DNA from 2 places in the Shewanella sp. MF05913 genome. Region 2 is predicted to be linked to the other one. Evidence: predicted binding sites of a transcription regulator. Region 2 holds the regulator's gene; the other holds the start of a gene.
The links. Region 2 encodes sigma-54, which starts transcription at its own class of promoters, with help from an activator protein. Its sites were predicted from a motif close to GTTGGCACGNNNNTNGNNT; they were not measured.
Positions count from the first base shown of each region.

Region 1 (7,642 bases), on a different contig from region 2:
AGCAGATGATATTCGTTTACGTGATAGTGCTTTACGTTTAATGGATATGCGTAAGCGTATCGGTGCTGAAATGGAAGCACACGTTAAACCTTCAGTTGAATAAATAAGGAAAAATCATGGCCAAGGTCGCATTTATTGGTTTAGGCGTAATGGGATACCCGATGGCGGGGCATTTAGTTAAAAATGGCCATGAGGTCACTGTATATAACCGTACAAGCTCAAAAGCTGCTCAGTGGGTTGAACAATTTGGTGGTCAATCTGCCGCTACACCTAAAGAAGCAGCGAAAGGCCAAGATATCGTGTTTACCTGTGTCGGTAATGATGATGACTTGCGTCAAGTGGTATTAGGTGAGCACGGCGTCGTACAGGGTATGCACGCAGGTACGATTTTGGTTGACCATACCACGGCTTCAGCTGATGTTGCCCGTGAGATTGCAGAGCATATTCAACCACTCAATATTGGCTTTTTAGATGCGCCAGTATCTGGCGGCCAGGCTGGCGCTGAAAAAGGCCTATTAACGGTAATGATGGGCGGTGAGCAAGTCCATTTTGATGCTGTTAAATCTGTTCTTACTGCTTACAGTCGCTGTGCTGAACTGTTAGGGCCTGTGGGATCAGGGCAATTGACTAAAATGGTCAATCAAATTTGTATCGCCGGTGTGGTTCAAGGATTGGCTGAAGGGCTTCACTTTGCTAAGAGTGCCGGTTTAGATGGCCTTAAAGTGATTGAAGTGATCAGTAAAGGTGCTGCGCAAAGCTGGCAAATGGAGAATCGTTATCAAACCATGTGGCAAGGTCAATATGATTTTGGTTTTGCGATTGATTGGATGCGTAAAGATTTAGGCATTGCATTAGATGAAGCTCGCCGAAATGGTAGTCATTTACCGGTTACCGCATTGGTCGATCAGTTTTATTCAGAAGTGCAAGCGATGAAAGGTAACCGTTGGGATACCTCGAGTTTACTGGCTAGGTTAGAAAAATCTAGAAGTTAACTTAGACAATATATTCAGTTTACTATTGTTAGCCTCAACATTGATTGGGGCTTTTTTTGGCTTATAAAAACCAATACATAAGGTGTTGCTACATTAGGCTTTTCTGGCGTGAAAGTTAATTTAATCACTAAAAACCATCGAGTTACATGATGTAGCGCACATATTCAAACAAGTAAGACTGTTATTATTGCTTAATCTAAATTAATTTTGCTTAAAGTGAATTAATTTACTACTTTTATATTGTCGCTCAATTTTGATTTCGGTCGATATAAAGGGGTGAGTTAATTCTTAAGTAAAGTGTCGTGCTTCAGTGTAAGACCCGCGTCAGATAATAAGAATGCGGGCATACACTAAATTGGAGGAATGAATAATGAGCAACAAACTACTCAGCGCATTGTTTGCGGCAGGTTTCGCGGTAATGATGATGTCTTCTGCATCATTTGCTGCTGATGAAACCCTCGCAGAGTTTCACGTTGAAATGGGTGGCTGTGAAAACTGCCATGCTAATGAAGAGCCATCAGCTGATGGTGCATATGAATTTGAACAATGTCAAAGTTGCCATGGTTCACTTGCAGAGATGGATGATACCCATAAAGCGCATGATGGTGCGTTAATGTGTGCAGATTGTCATGCTCCGCATGAAATTAAAGTTGGCGAAAAACCAACGTGTGACACATGTCATGATGATGGCCGTACTGCTAAATAAGTTGTCCCGCTGATTAAAAATACCGACATTAATGTCGGTATTTTTGTTTCTGGCCTCTTTCAAAACCGAGAAGTATAAATCTAATACCATTGCGTGCTAATAAGTGATGACTCGCCAGAAAGAAATACTCCAGCCGCTTTTGCTCTGCTTTCTCGCTATTTGAAGGAGAGCAACCATCAAGACACAATAGAGATAGCGACGCCTTAATCAAAAACCGCTGGGCGCATTCTGAGTGGTCACTTAATAATGCGGATGGGTATTCCTACCTCTTTATAGGTATTTAATTTCTTTTGTTTTCAAATAGATGCGCGCTTTAAGTGCATGCGTTTGCACTTATGTTGCGCAAATGTAGCGTTGAATACCAGTCTGTTTTTTCTATTTCTAAGTTAAATCAGTAAGTTAATTTTTTGGCACAGCTTTCGCAGTAATACCATCATGAAATGGTTAATGTGAAAGGGTCAATGTATGTCAATAATCCAATCAAGTTGTGCTTATTGTGGTGTCGGGTGCGGCGTTAGCGTGTCCTCGACTCAAGCCGATTGGGTTGACGTTGATGTGTCTTCTTTAACCTTGATCGGTGATAAACATCACCCTGCAAATTATGGTCACTTGTGTGCAAAAGGTGAGCGACTGCTTGACAGTTTAGCGCAACCCAATGTGCTGCGTTATCCTGTTTTACGCTCAGGTAAACCCATTCCGTGGGATCAGGCCAGTTCGTTAATTGCTGATAAATTTGCGCAAACTATCGCCCAGTACGGAGCCAATTCTGTTGCACTTTATCTTTCAGGCCAGTTACTCACCGAAGATTATTATGTGGCAAACAAATTTGCCAAAGGTTATTTAAAAACGGCAAATGTCGATACTAATTCACGTTTATGCATGTCATCTGCAGTGAGTGCTATGCAGCGGGCATTTGGTGAAGATGTGGTTCCAGGTTGTTATGACGATATTGAACATGCAGAAGTCATTGTATTAATTGGTGCGAATACCGCTTGGACTCATCCAGTGTTATTTCAACGGATATTGGCAGCAAAAAAAACCAATAACACAACGTTAGTGGTTATTGATCCAGTTACAACCGCGACAGCAAAACAAGCTGACCTACATTTAGCGATTACGCCAGGTGCCGATTTAGCCTTGTTCCACGGTTTGTTAGGCTACTTGGCGGATAATGAACGTGTTAATCATGAATACATTAATGCGCATACCGACGGTTTTGATGTTGTGGTAAGTCACGCCAAACAATTGAGTACAGATCTACTTGGCCTTGCAAAGCAAGTGGGGTTAACCGAGTCAACATTGAAACAATTTTATCAATTGTTTATTCAACATAAAGCCATACTGACAGCATCATGCCAAGGCGTTAACCAGTCTGTTATTGGCACCGATACCACCAATGCGATTATTAATTGTCATTTAGCCTTAGGGCATATTGGCCAAGCAGGATGTGGTTTTTTCTCATTAACGGGTCAACCTAATGCGATGGGCGGTCGCGAAGTAGGGGGATTAGCCACTCAACTGGCTTGTCATATGGGATTTTCTCAATCGGAACGTGAACTACTCGCCGATTTTTGGCAGGTCGATACCGTTGCTGACAAAAAAGGCTTAGCCGCTGTCGACATGTTTGATGCCTTAGCAGACGGTAAAATAAAAGCCATTTGGATTATGGGCACCAATCCTGTGGTGTCATTGCCTAACAGTAATAAAATTGCTAAAGCCTTGGCCGATTGTCCTTTTGTGGTGGTGTCTGAAATAAGCCCTGATTCTGATACAGCTAAATTTGCAGACGTATTATTACCCGCTCAAGGTTGGTCTGAAAAATGCGGAACAGTGACCAATAGTGAACGCACAATAAGCCGTCAGCGGGGCTTTATTACCCCCAAAGGACAAAGCAAAGCGGATTGGTGGGCCATAAGCCAAGTGGCGCAAAAAATGGGTTTTCAAGGATTTGAGTTTGACAACAGCGCTAGCGTGTTTCGTGAGTTTGCCGCGTTGTCGGCAAACGTTAAGCAGGCATTTCCCAATAAGATATTTGATATAAGCGGGTTAACCGATTTAAGCCAACAAGAATATGACGATTTAAGACCGACTCAGTGGCCAATAGCATCAGCTGAACACATTGGTCAGCAAGGGCTGCGAGTATTTAGTGATGGGGTATTTGCTACGCCGACAGGAAAAGCACAATTCATTTTCCCCGCTAAGACGGTAACGCAAGTGGCTGCGAATGTCGCTAAACAGGCTAGCGTATTACTTAACAGTGGCCGCAGTCGCGATCAATGGCACACTATGACTCGCACAGGTCATATTGCGAGTCTACGAGCAAGTATTCCAGAGCCTGTAATACAACTTCATCCTGATAACCTCGCGAGCTTTTCTATTGCAGATGGCGACCTTGTGACTATCGGCTCCGCCGCAGACAAAGAATCTACTTCATTTGCTCTGGCCAGGGTGGTGGTTGATCAAAATATACCGCTTGAGATGGCAATGATGTCCATGCATTGGTCTAAGCAATTCTCATTAGGCAAAGGGATTAATCAATACCTCGATAGCCGAGTCGACCCAGTATCACAGCAACCCGGATATAAGTGTCAAGATGTGGTACTGAAGCCTGTCGAACTGGCATTGCAAGGTGTGGTGTTTGGTTTGCACGATCCTGAAGCGCAAGGTTTATGCTGGCAAGTCGCTCAAACATTAACCACCGGAATATGTCATCACGTCGGATTTACTGATGCAGAGGAGGGGTTTGCTTATCAAGCTACTGCCCACTCACTTGCCTGGTCAGCTAATGTTCATGGCCAGCGTCTGCATGTGCAATGCAATATGGAAAAGGGCATTGTTAGCGCGATTAAAGTGCTGTCTCACACTCGGGTTAACCTAGCCGTTGAGCCGCTGAATGCCTTTATTGGAAAGCCCGTCGACAACACGTTTATAAAGCAGTTACATCAACAAATTAATGCCGGTAATAGTCCGTTAATTTGTGCCTGTACCGGGGTGACTGATGCACAAATTGCCGATGAGATAAATGCGCAGTTTGACCAACAAATATTTCATGATGGTAAGCAACATCTGCAATTTAATAAGGCATTAGATGTTACGCAATCAAGCTTAGGGTGTGGTCGACAATGTGGCAGCTGTAATAGTGAAGTGAAGCAATGTGCTCAAAACCATTGGCAACAGGCTTTATCGTACATCGAACTTGAATACGCTACTGCAACAGAAGAGGATGTCGCCTAATGAATACGGTAGATGGATTAATCAAAGGTGTTAACTCTGTTGGCGTCGCTTGTGCAGATGTGCTGCAAGCGGGTGAGGTTGCCATTGTTGGCGCTGGGTGTGGTCAACTCGATTTAATGACCATAAAAGCTGCGCGCATTGTCGCCCAAGCAGATGCATTAGTTTACGACAGCCTAGTGAGTAGCGATATTTTGACTTTAGTTGATACACATTGTCAGCGTCACTTTGTCGGTAAGCGTTGCGGCCAACCAAGTATTAAACAAGATGACATCAATGCGCTATTGCTAAAGCTTGCGCTACAAGGTTTGAAAGTGGTGCGCTTAAAAGGTGGCGACCCACATATTTTTGGCCGTGGATCTGAAGAAGCGCTTTATCTCGCCAAGCAGGGTATTCGTTCACAATTTATTGCCGGCGTCACAGCTGCTTTAGGTTGTGCATCAAGCACAGGGATCCCACTTACATTTCGCGGCATGGCTCGCAGTGTCACGCTGATCACTGGCACAAAAATGACCGATGTTGATAACGCTGTTGCGCCTAGCCAGTGGCAAGCATTATTAGCTGCGCAGTCGACCTTGGTTTTCTATATGGGAAAAGAGCAAGCGTCGCGTATTGCAACAGGCTTACTTACAGCACAATGCACCGCCAGTTTACCTGTCGCATTTATCACTAATGGAGGTCGGCCTAATCAAATTGTAACGTTTGCGACAGTGACTTCAATGGCTGATGCAGCGTTAACCATTAAAGACTCAGGACCCACGTTAATCATTATTGGCGAGGTGGTCAGTGTCGGCCAGCAACTTGCCTGTTTACTTGATGATATCGACTTGTCATCTTCACTGGACAATACACAATATGAGGCGCTGTATGCCTAAAATAGGTGAATTAACCCTGACATCTGCCGAAACATTTGATTTTCGGTTATTGATAAAAGCGTTGGGTAAAGGCGAAAAGGGATCTCGTTCGTTAACGTTTGCAGAAGCAAGTCTGTTACTCGAAGGGTTTGCGTTAGGGCATGCCACGCGAGTACAAATGGCGAGCGCAATGATGCTTATGCGAGTTCGCGGCGAAACCGTGGATGAAGTTGCCGGAATAGTCGCGGGATTACGTCATACGTTACATAGTGATTGGCAGTCTTTATCAGTCGATATTGATTGGCCTGTTTATGCAGGTAAACGTGAACAATTACCTTGGTTATTGCTGGTGGCAACATTGCTGGCTAAGCAAGGTGTCCGTGTGATGCTGCATGGCGATAGCCAAGCGTTACCGCATCGCCGTCATGTTGAGTCATGTTTAGATGCATTAAGTATTCGGTGTTGCACCACCCCTCAAAGTGCAGCGTTAGCATTAGCGTCTGACGGTATTGTCTATGTGCGCGCTGGTGACTTAGCCCCAGTGTTAGATGATTGTCGTCAATTACATCAAGAATTGGGATTACGCAGCGTCATTCAAACCGCTGCACGCTGTATTAATCCAAGTAACGCTCCAATCAGTTTGCGCAGTTATTTTCACCCAGGCTTAGATGATTTGCATCAACAGGTCAGCGAAGCATTATTTGCTAATAATGAATATCCAGCCGGTCATGTTGCGATTTTTAAAGGCTTGCAAGGCGAAACAGAATTTAACCCCAGAGTGGCTACGTTAATGAAAGTCGTCAGTAAAAAAGCGGCCAATGTAACCGTGTCTACCTCGACTATCCCGACATTATTAGCAGGCTTTTGTGGTGCAAAAGTGGGTCAGGCTGACCTGTCTAGCGACATCCTTGCGCTGTTATGGCGCGAAAATCAGTCATCGCTGGCAACTGAGCTTAGTGGTGTTATGTCGCGCACCATGATTGAGCAAGCATTGAGTAGTATTAGCGCGACATTAACTGCCGTAATACTGTTACTTAATCAGCAATCCCATATGGCAGGCGGTTCGCAACAATCATTGACGGTAGAGCAGGCCATTAGTTTAAGTCAGCAGTGTTGGGCAAATCGTTTGAGTGATGCGAATAACCTATTGGCTCAATGGCACAAAAAGGAGCGACCATGCGCAGTTTAATTTTTTGTGATGCAGGCTTTTCACTGGTGCCGGTCGTTGATTGTGATGTGGTGCAATACCAAGCTTGTTTGGCGGCATTTGGGCATGTCAGTGTGTTGACGTCAATTAGCCAAATTGAGCAACGTTTACATCAACAACATGTTGATACTTTACTCATTCTAACTGACCAATTGCATAGTCAAATTCAGGGGTTAATACAACGCACTTTGGCCATTAAACCTATGGTGATTATTGTTAATGCCAAGTCATGGCAACAAGATGTACTGTCACAATTACTTGATTGCGGACGAATCACTTTTATTCCCGACATGTTAACGGTGAATCGGTTAACCAGCGTGATTAGTTTGGCACAAATTCGCTTTAATGCCGCCAGTAAAACGCTCGCAGAATTTAAAAAATTAGACGAAGAGATCCGCAGCATTAAATTGCTGAGTAGGGCTAAATTGATTGTGATGCAACAAGGGTTTGATGAAACTAAAGCACACCAGATTATACAGCAGCAAGCGATGTTAAAAGGCATGTCGATGGCGCAAATGTCCGCACAAATTATTGCGCTGGTTAGCCAATCTGACCGTGCTCGTTTGGCGGAGTAAATAACATTGAACAGTGATGGTGCGCCCAATGTTGGTGCGGTTGAGCCTAAAAAGGACGTGTTATCACTACAAAGTTA
Region 1 covers NZ_JCAYNT010000001.1:350,464-358,105, forward strand. Annotated here, with positions in the region: gene AC19MV_RS01575 (acyl-CoA thioesterase) at 1-103, shown strand, start outside; gene AC19MV_RS01580 (NAD(P)-dependent oxidoreductase) at 117-992, shown strand; gene cctA (tetraheme c-type cytochrome CctA) at 1,363-1,698, shown strand; gene AC19MV_RS01590 (nitrate reductase) at 2,164-4,932, shown strand; gene cobA (uroporphyrinogen-III C-methyltransferase) at 4,932-5,804, shown strand; gene AC19MV_RS01600 (glycosyl transferase) at 5,797-6,972, shown strand; gene AC19MV_RS01605 (ANTAR domain-containing response regulator) at 6,960-7,565, shown strand.
Region 1: AC19MV_RS01590 (nitrate reductase) is a predicted target of sigma-54. The motif match lies at 2,105-2,123, and genes of this name have one in related genera.

Region 2 (7,642 bases):
ATGCCGGCGAAGAGTTAAAAGCTTTCCACACTCGCGATGGTTATGGCGTGCGATCTGCCCTCACTAGCGGCATTCATGTCGCCGTGATAACAGGCCGTAAATCCAAAATTGTTGAAACCCGTATGACTGCACTGGGGGTTAAACACATTTATCAAGGCATCGATAATAAGTTTGAACCATTTGAAGCGTTATTGTCTTTATATAATGTCACTCCAGACGAAGTGGCTTACATTGGTGATGACATGGTCGATTTGCCTGTGATGAAAGCCGTGGGTCTTGCGGTTTGTGTGGCCGACGGTCACCCATTTGTTAAACAACATTGCCATATGACAACTAGCCTCAATGGTGGCCATGGTGCATTGCGTGAACTCACAGATTTACTATTATTAAGCCAAGACAAATTCACCAGTGCCCACGGTATGAGTATATGAATAGAGTTACCATCGCGATAGCGGCATTTTTCGGCCTTGCCCTTGTGTTGTACTGGCAAACGCAAGTAAAACGCAGTGAAATGGATGCCGTAAAAGTGATAGGTATTGAGCGTCCGGACTTTGTCGCCAACGACTTACGCACAACCGAATACAATGAACAAGGTTTGATTGCCAGTAAAGTCACCGCGAAGCATATGGAGCATTATGCTTCCAGCGATATCACCCACTTTACTGATCCCGTTTATTTAATTTACCCAGAAAATGGTAAAGCACAGTGGCTACTCAGCGCTGACAAAGGACAATTAAATAAACAGAGCAATAAAGTCAGCTTAGAAAATAATGTTATTATCGATGCAATTGATATTGAAGAACCGTTACAGTCAGTGACCACACAAGCAGTCACCCTAGATTTAACGACCATGATAAGCAGCTCACAAGAGATGGTGTATATCAAAGGTAAAGGGTTTATGATCCAAGGCTTAGGCCTACATGCTGACTTGAATACGCAAAAATTATCGCTACTAAGCAAAGTAGAAGGAACATATGAGTCACAATAATCGACATCCTCGCGCCAATGCCGCATTACTATTAAGTGGCTTACTTTGCATGCTGAGCATTCCAGCTATGGCAAAACAAGGTGATCTCAAACAAGAATTGAAAATTGCTGCAGTGAGCCAATCTGCCGACATTAAAAACAATCAAATTGTCTTTAATGGCCCCGTGACGATTGTGCAAGGCACGATTAATATTAATGCCGACGAATTACGCGCATTTACCCCCAAAAACGGTGTATCAAAACGCTTAATCGCGACGGGTAAACCCGCGACATTTTCTCAAGAACTCGACGACGGTAACATCGGTACCGCCAGTGCCAACGAAATCAGTTACGATCTCGCCACAACAACTCTGACGTTAACCGGTAATGCCAAGCTAGACCAAGCAGGCAGTCAGGTCACGGGCAACCTAATTAAATACAACATTAAAGCCCAAGAGTTAATTGCTGAGAGTACCGGTAAAGGCCAAGATCGCGTCATCACGATTATTCAACCAGAAAATTTCCAAGACGAGTCAGCGCCAAAACAAAAGCTGCCTGAGATCCCTGTCAACAAGCAGATAAAACCATGAGCCAAATTACCTTAACAGCTGAAAACCTAGCCAAAAGTTATAAAGCGCGTCAAGTCGTAAAAGACGTCAGCTTAACAGTAAAAACGGGGCAGATTGTCGGTTTACTTGGCCCTAATGGTGCCGGTAAAACAACCACGTTTTACATGGTTGTAGGGTTAGTTAAAAGTGATAAAGGCCGTATATTAATTGATAATGACGACCTCACCGCTGACCCAATGCACCTTAGAGCCCGTAAAGGGATTGGCTATTTACCACAAGAAGCCAGTATTTTTCGAAAACTCACCGTGCACGACAATATCATGGCGGTGTTACAAACCCGCAAAGAACTCAGTAATGAAGAACGTATTGAACAGCTCCAGCATTTATTGGAAGAGTTTCACATTACTCACATTCGCGACAGCCAAGGCATGTCATTGTCTGGCGGTGAACGCCGTCGAGTCGAAATTGCCCGAGCACTCGCTGCTAACCCTAAATTCATTTTGCTTGATGAACCTTTTGCGGGTGTTGATCCGATTTCGGTTATCGACATTAAAAAAATTATCCAACAGCTAAAAAGTCGTGGATTAGGCGTACTGATTACCGACCATAATGTTCGCGAAACACTCGATGTATGTGAAAGAGCTTACATCGTAAGCCAAGGTAATTTAATTGCCGAAGGTACGCCTGAAGAGATCTTGAGCAATCAACAAGTTCGAGCTGTGTACTTAGGTGAACAATTCAAGCTATAGTTAGGTTATATACCCAAACAACCTGAAGATACTCGATTTCAGCAAGAATTTACACGCGTTTAGGCAAGGCATTGATTGCGGTTAATGGTCGTTCCCTTTCCAAAATCAATAACACAGCATGAACGCGTGTAAAACTTGCCCCTTGGGAGTTTCACCGTGTTCCCACTACGTTGTTGCGTTAATTTATAAGGTGCCTACATTACCGCATTAACGCGCCTAGTATTGAAAACACGGTGAAGCTCTGAAACACGTATCTTCAAGTTGATTGGGTATCCGCCTTTTAGCCTATCTAATTCATTCCATTGAACGATACCTAAATTGCGTGAAATGTCATTGACGTACGTGACACCCCATTACAGTTTTTCGAGATTGTTATTTTTATGGAAATCATCTAGGGATAAGCGGTAAATGAAAGCGTCACTCCAACTTAAAATGGGTCAGCATCTCACTATGACCCCTCAATTGCAGCAAGCCATCCGCTTGCTGCAATTATCTTCATTGGAGCTACAGCAAGAAATCCAACAGGCGCTGGACTCAAATCCATTGCTTGAAATAGAAGATGAATTTTCTCAAGCTAAAGATCCCTTAAAAGAAAGTCGCGATCAATCAGACACAGACTTCAGTGACAACAGTAATGTGAGTGTCGAAAAAGATACTTCAACCATCGATACCACAGAATCCATCAGTAAAGAAACCATGGACGACATGCCCATGGACACAACCTGGGATGAAGTCTATACCGCCTCACCGATGTCAGGGTCTGGTAGTGCCAGCATGCGTGACGATGATATGCCTTTTCAAGGGGAAACCACCGAAGGCTTATATGAACATTTAGAGTGGCAAAAAAACTTAACGCCATTTTCAGACACCGACCTTGCCATCGCAACAGCCATCATTGACGCAATAGATGAACGCGGCTATCTAACCCAAAGCACTGAAGAAATACTAGAAGCTATGGGCGATGAAAATGTTGAGCTTGATGAGGTTCAAGCGGTGTTAAAGCGAATTCAACATTTTGACCCCGTAGGTGTTGCTGCACGTGACCTTAGTGAATGTTTACTCATTCAACTGTCACAATATGCAGACTCAACTCCGCACATTGAAAATGCGCGAATGCTCATCAAAGATTATTTGGATTTAATCGCTGGGCGTGACTTTAGATTATTAATGCGTAAAACGCGTTTAAAAGAAGATGAGTTACGTGATGCCATTACCTTAATTCAATCTCTTAATCCGCGTCCTGGCTTATTGATTACTGCCGTCGATGACGAATACGTAATCCCTGATGTCACAGTATTTAAAAAGAATGGCCGTTGGGTTGTTGAACTCAATCCAGATAACATGCCTAAAATAGGTGTTAATCAGCAATATGCTGCAATGGCTCGCAGCAGTAAAAACCCATCTGATACTCAGTTTATACGAGGTCATTTGCAAGAAGCTAAATGGTTTATCAAAAGCATTGAAAGCCGTAACGATACCCTGTTAAAAGTAGCCAATTGCATTGTGCAATTCCAACAAGGTTTTTTCGAATATGGCGAAGAAGCCATGAAACCTATGGTATTAAATGACATTGCTGAAGCCGTAGAAATGCATGAATCGACCATTTCGCGCGTGACCACTCAAAAATACATGCACACCCCACGAGGGTTGTTTGAATTAAAATACTTTTTCTCTAGCCATGTCAGCACTGATGATGGCGGAGAGTGCTCATCGACAGCAATCCGCGCATTTATTAAAAAGTTGGTTGCTGCAGAAAACCAGAAAAAGCCGCTTAGCGACAGCAAAATGGCTCAACTATTGGCCGAACAGGGCATAAACGTTGCTCGTCGTACGATTGCAAAATACCGTGAGGCAATGATGATACCGCCCTCAAACCAACGTAAGAGTTTATAAATCACTCAACAATGGAGAAGTGTAATGCAGATCAATTTATCAGGGCATCATGTTGAAATAACCGAATCTTTACGTGAATACGTTCAGGAAAAGTTTTCAAAGCTTGAACGACACTTCGATCAGATCAATAATGTTCACGTTGTACTCAACGTAGAAAAATTACAACAAAAAGCAGAAGCTAAAGTCAGCCTAAAGGGCGGAGAAATTTTTGCAATGTCAGAACATACAGACATGTATGCAGCAATAGACGCCCTGATAGATAAGCTCGATCGTCAGGTAATTAAACACAAAGAGAAGTATACAAAACACTAACGATGGAACTTTGTACCATCCTGCAGCCGGAATGCACCACCTGTGCCACACCGGGCAGTAAGAAAAAGGTACTGGAACTTATCAGCGATTTAGTCGCTGCCCAGTACCCGACCCTGTCTTCGCAAGAGGTGTTTGAAAGCCTTATCGCAAGAGAAAAAATGGGTAGCACAGGTATAGGTAATGGTATTGCAATACCTCATGGCCGATTAACGACAATCGATCACCCTATTGCGATCTTTGTAAAATGCGAAGAACCCATTTCGTTCGATGCCATCGATAAACAACCTGTCGATATCTTATTTGCATTATTAGTTCCTGCAGATCAGTGCCAACAACACTTAAGCACCTTATCTTCGATGGCCCAAAAACTCAGCGACAAACAAGTACTAAAACAGCTGCGTAAAATCCACGATTCTACAGAACTCTATCAGGTAATTACGGCATGAAACTTGTTATCGTATCAGGACGGTCAGGCTCAGGTAAATCAGTAGCATTAAGAGTACTAGAAGACCTAGGCTATTACTGTGTTGATAACCTGCCATTGCCGCTAATTGGCACCTTATTGGCTCAGTTAAAAGGCAGTAATGACCTCGTAGCGATTAGTGTTGATGTGCGCAATATTGCCGAACAAGGCAAAGTGCTTCAAGAACAACTTGAAATACTGCAACCTGATACCGAAATTACCAGTTTTTTCTTAAACTCTAGCGACAAAGTTTTACTTAAACGCTACAGCGAAACCCGCAGATTACACCCGCTATCTAAAAACCATATTTCATTACAAGAAGCGATTAAATTAGAAGGCCGCTTACTCGAACCTATCGCCAAAATGGTTGATCACTATGTCGATACATCGGCACTCAATATTTACGAGCTAAGCGATCAAGTAAGACAAATATTGCTTGGCAGTGTTGATAAAGAGTTAGTGATTAATTTTGAATCGTTTGGCTTTAAACACGGTATGCCGACCGAAGCAGACTTTATGTTCGACGTGCGCTTTTTACCTAACCCGCACTGGGAAATAGAATTAAGACCATTAACAGGTCTTGATGAGCCTGTGCAAGAGTTTCTTGGCCGTCAGCCTCTGGTGAATAAGTTTATTTGGCAAATCGAAAATCTATTCGAAACCTGGATGCCACATTTAGAGCGTAATAATCGCAGTTATTTAACCATCGCCATCGGCTGTACAGGCGGACAACATCGCTCAGTTTATATCACCGACCAACTCGCTAAGCGATTTAGACAAGGCAGTAAACACACAGTCAACGCCCGCCACAGAGAGCTAAATATCAGTGAAGATCAGCTTTAGTCCTATCTGGAGTGCTAGCCATGCTTGAGCGCCAAGTCACCATCTCAAATAAATTAGGTTTACATGCACGAGCAGCCACAAAGCTAGCAATACTGGCTGCTGACTTTGATGCTGAAATCACCCTAATTCAAGCAGACAAACAAGCCAGTGCCGCTAGCGTATTAGGACTGCTCATGTTGGAAAGTGGCATCGGAAAAATGATCACTGTAACAGCAACAGGTCCAGACGCAGCAGTGGCATTAGATGCGGTGTGTAATTTGATTAACGATAAATTCGATGAAGGCGGCTAACGCGTCACGCTGATGATCTAACAGCACTTAACAAACGTAAGTTGTACTCTCTCGTGGTATTTTTTGACAATGATATTCAAGTTAAACTGAATTTATTTAACCGCTTACAGCCCACTATTCATCAATTACCATTCATCAATTACGACTCACATTTCACGGTAAATTATTTATCGTGAAATGTGAATATAATGCCTTATATATCATTATGCCTTAATCAAAAACCACTGGACACATTCAGTGTGGTCACTTGTTATACCATTTCCATTAATTATGTGACCAATCAGAGTCACTCAGACTGTTCTGTTTGAGGCGCATTGTTGTAATAATGGTTATTCCCTTTTAAGACGATGCAACAAAGAAATGAACGGTCTGAGTGCCTCCTGCAAGGCGGATTTCTGTGCCTTCTATGCTGCTTAATAGCATTTTGACGTAGAGCAACTATGCCTTCAATTCTATTACTTGCCTAGAAGACACAGAATTCCCGCTGAATGACCAGATAATTAGTGGAATTGCTATTAATGCGGATTGGTATTCCCCCTCTTCAGTCGTGCGCTGACTAAAGTACACTTATTCTTTAACGTTGAGAATGACGCTCTTAAGCAGTTTTTAAGCGCGTCTTCAAGGAACCTTGGCGCACTATTATTTATCCTCATATGAATGACAAACGTAATGTCCTCATTTTGTCATTTACATAACCTTTTACTGCCATGAATTACCGCCATAATGCCTCTCAATAAACAGCCATCACCCAAAGGCTAGTTCACCAAATTAGTGCAATTGCACCAATTAAAACAAACGAGCCAATATTACAAAACACAATAACAACTGCAAGCAACTGTTTTTAAACGGTTTAAATTAATTTAAAAAGTTGGCATACAGTTTTCATATAGAGAGAAGATACCTACTAAGTAGTAGTTTAATTTTTAAGCAGTCCATTGTCATTTGTAGGAGATAGCGATGAGTAAAATGAATCTAGGTCAGAACATCAAATCAGTTAATGGCATGGTCGCTAAGCTGATTGGACAATGCCGGCAAAACATTTTTTTCTTAGCGCATCTTGGTTGCAGCCAGTGGGATGAAGTTGAATCCCGTTCAAGCAAATACAAATAAAGCATTAAGGAATAAATAAGATGAGTATTTCAACTGCGAGACACTATCCAATGGACTTTCAACATCAAGTGATTAGCGAAGTTAAGGTACATAACCGCCTATTATCTGATGTCGCCAAACAATATGGTGTGTCATCAAAAACTGTATATAAATGGGTCAAGCATAGCGAAAGCCATAAAACTGAAAAACGCGGTGCAATAGTGTCAGAGATCGCTCTTTTACAGGAAAAAATTACTCAGTTAAGTCAACAATTACAAACAATGGCAAGTTAAGCCAAAACCGTTTTGGCAAGGATGTATGAGTGTGTTGTCGGTTGGTCCCCCAGCGAACTGATAATACAAAGCAAATAGCAACAACATCATACTAATAATAAGCGCACAATATCTTGCATCCTTGCCGCTTTATTTTTTTACCGTTAACGCCGTGTGTTGCTGTAACGAACACGAG
Region 2 covers NZ_JCAYNT010000002.1:516,783-524,424, forward strand. Annotated here, with positions in the region: gene kdsC (3-deoxy-manno-octulosonate-8-phosphatase KdsC) at 1-431, shown strand, start outside; gene lptC (LPS export ABC transporter periplasmic protein LptC) at 428-988, shown strand; gene lptA (lipopolysaccharide transport periplasmic protein LptA) at 975-1,556, shown strand; gene lptB (LPS export ABC transporter ATP-binding protein) at 1,553-2,284, shown strand; gene AC19MV_RS05725 (RNA polymerase factor sigma-54) at 2,693-4,177, shown strand; gene hpf (ribosome hibernation promoting factor) at 4,202-4,489, shown strand; gene ptsN (PTS IIA-like nitrogen regulatory protein PtsN) at 4,492-4,935, shown strand; gene rapZ (RNase adapter RapZ) at 4,932-5,795, shown strand; gene AC19MV_RS05745 (HPr family phosphocarrier protein) at 5,816-6,085, shown strand; gene AC19MV_RS05750 (hypothetical protein) at 7,043-7,195, shown strand; gene AC19MV_RS05755 (transposase) at 7,216-7,467, shown strand.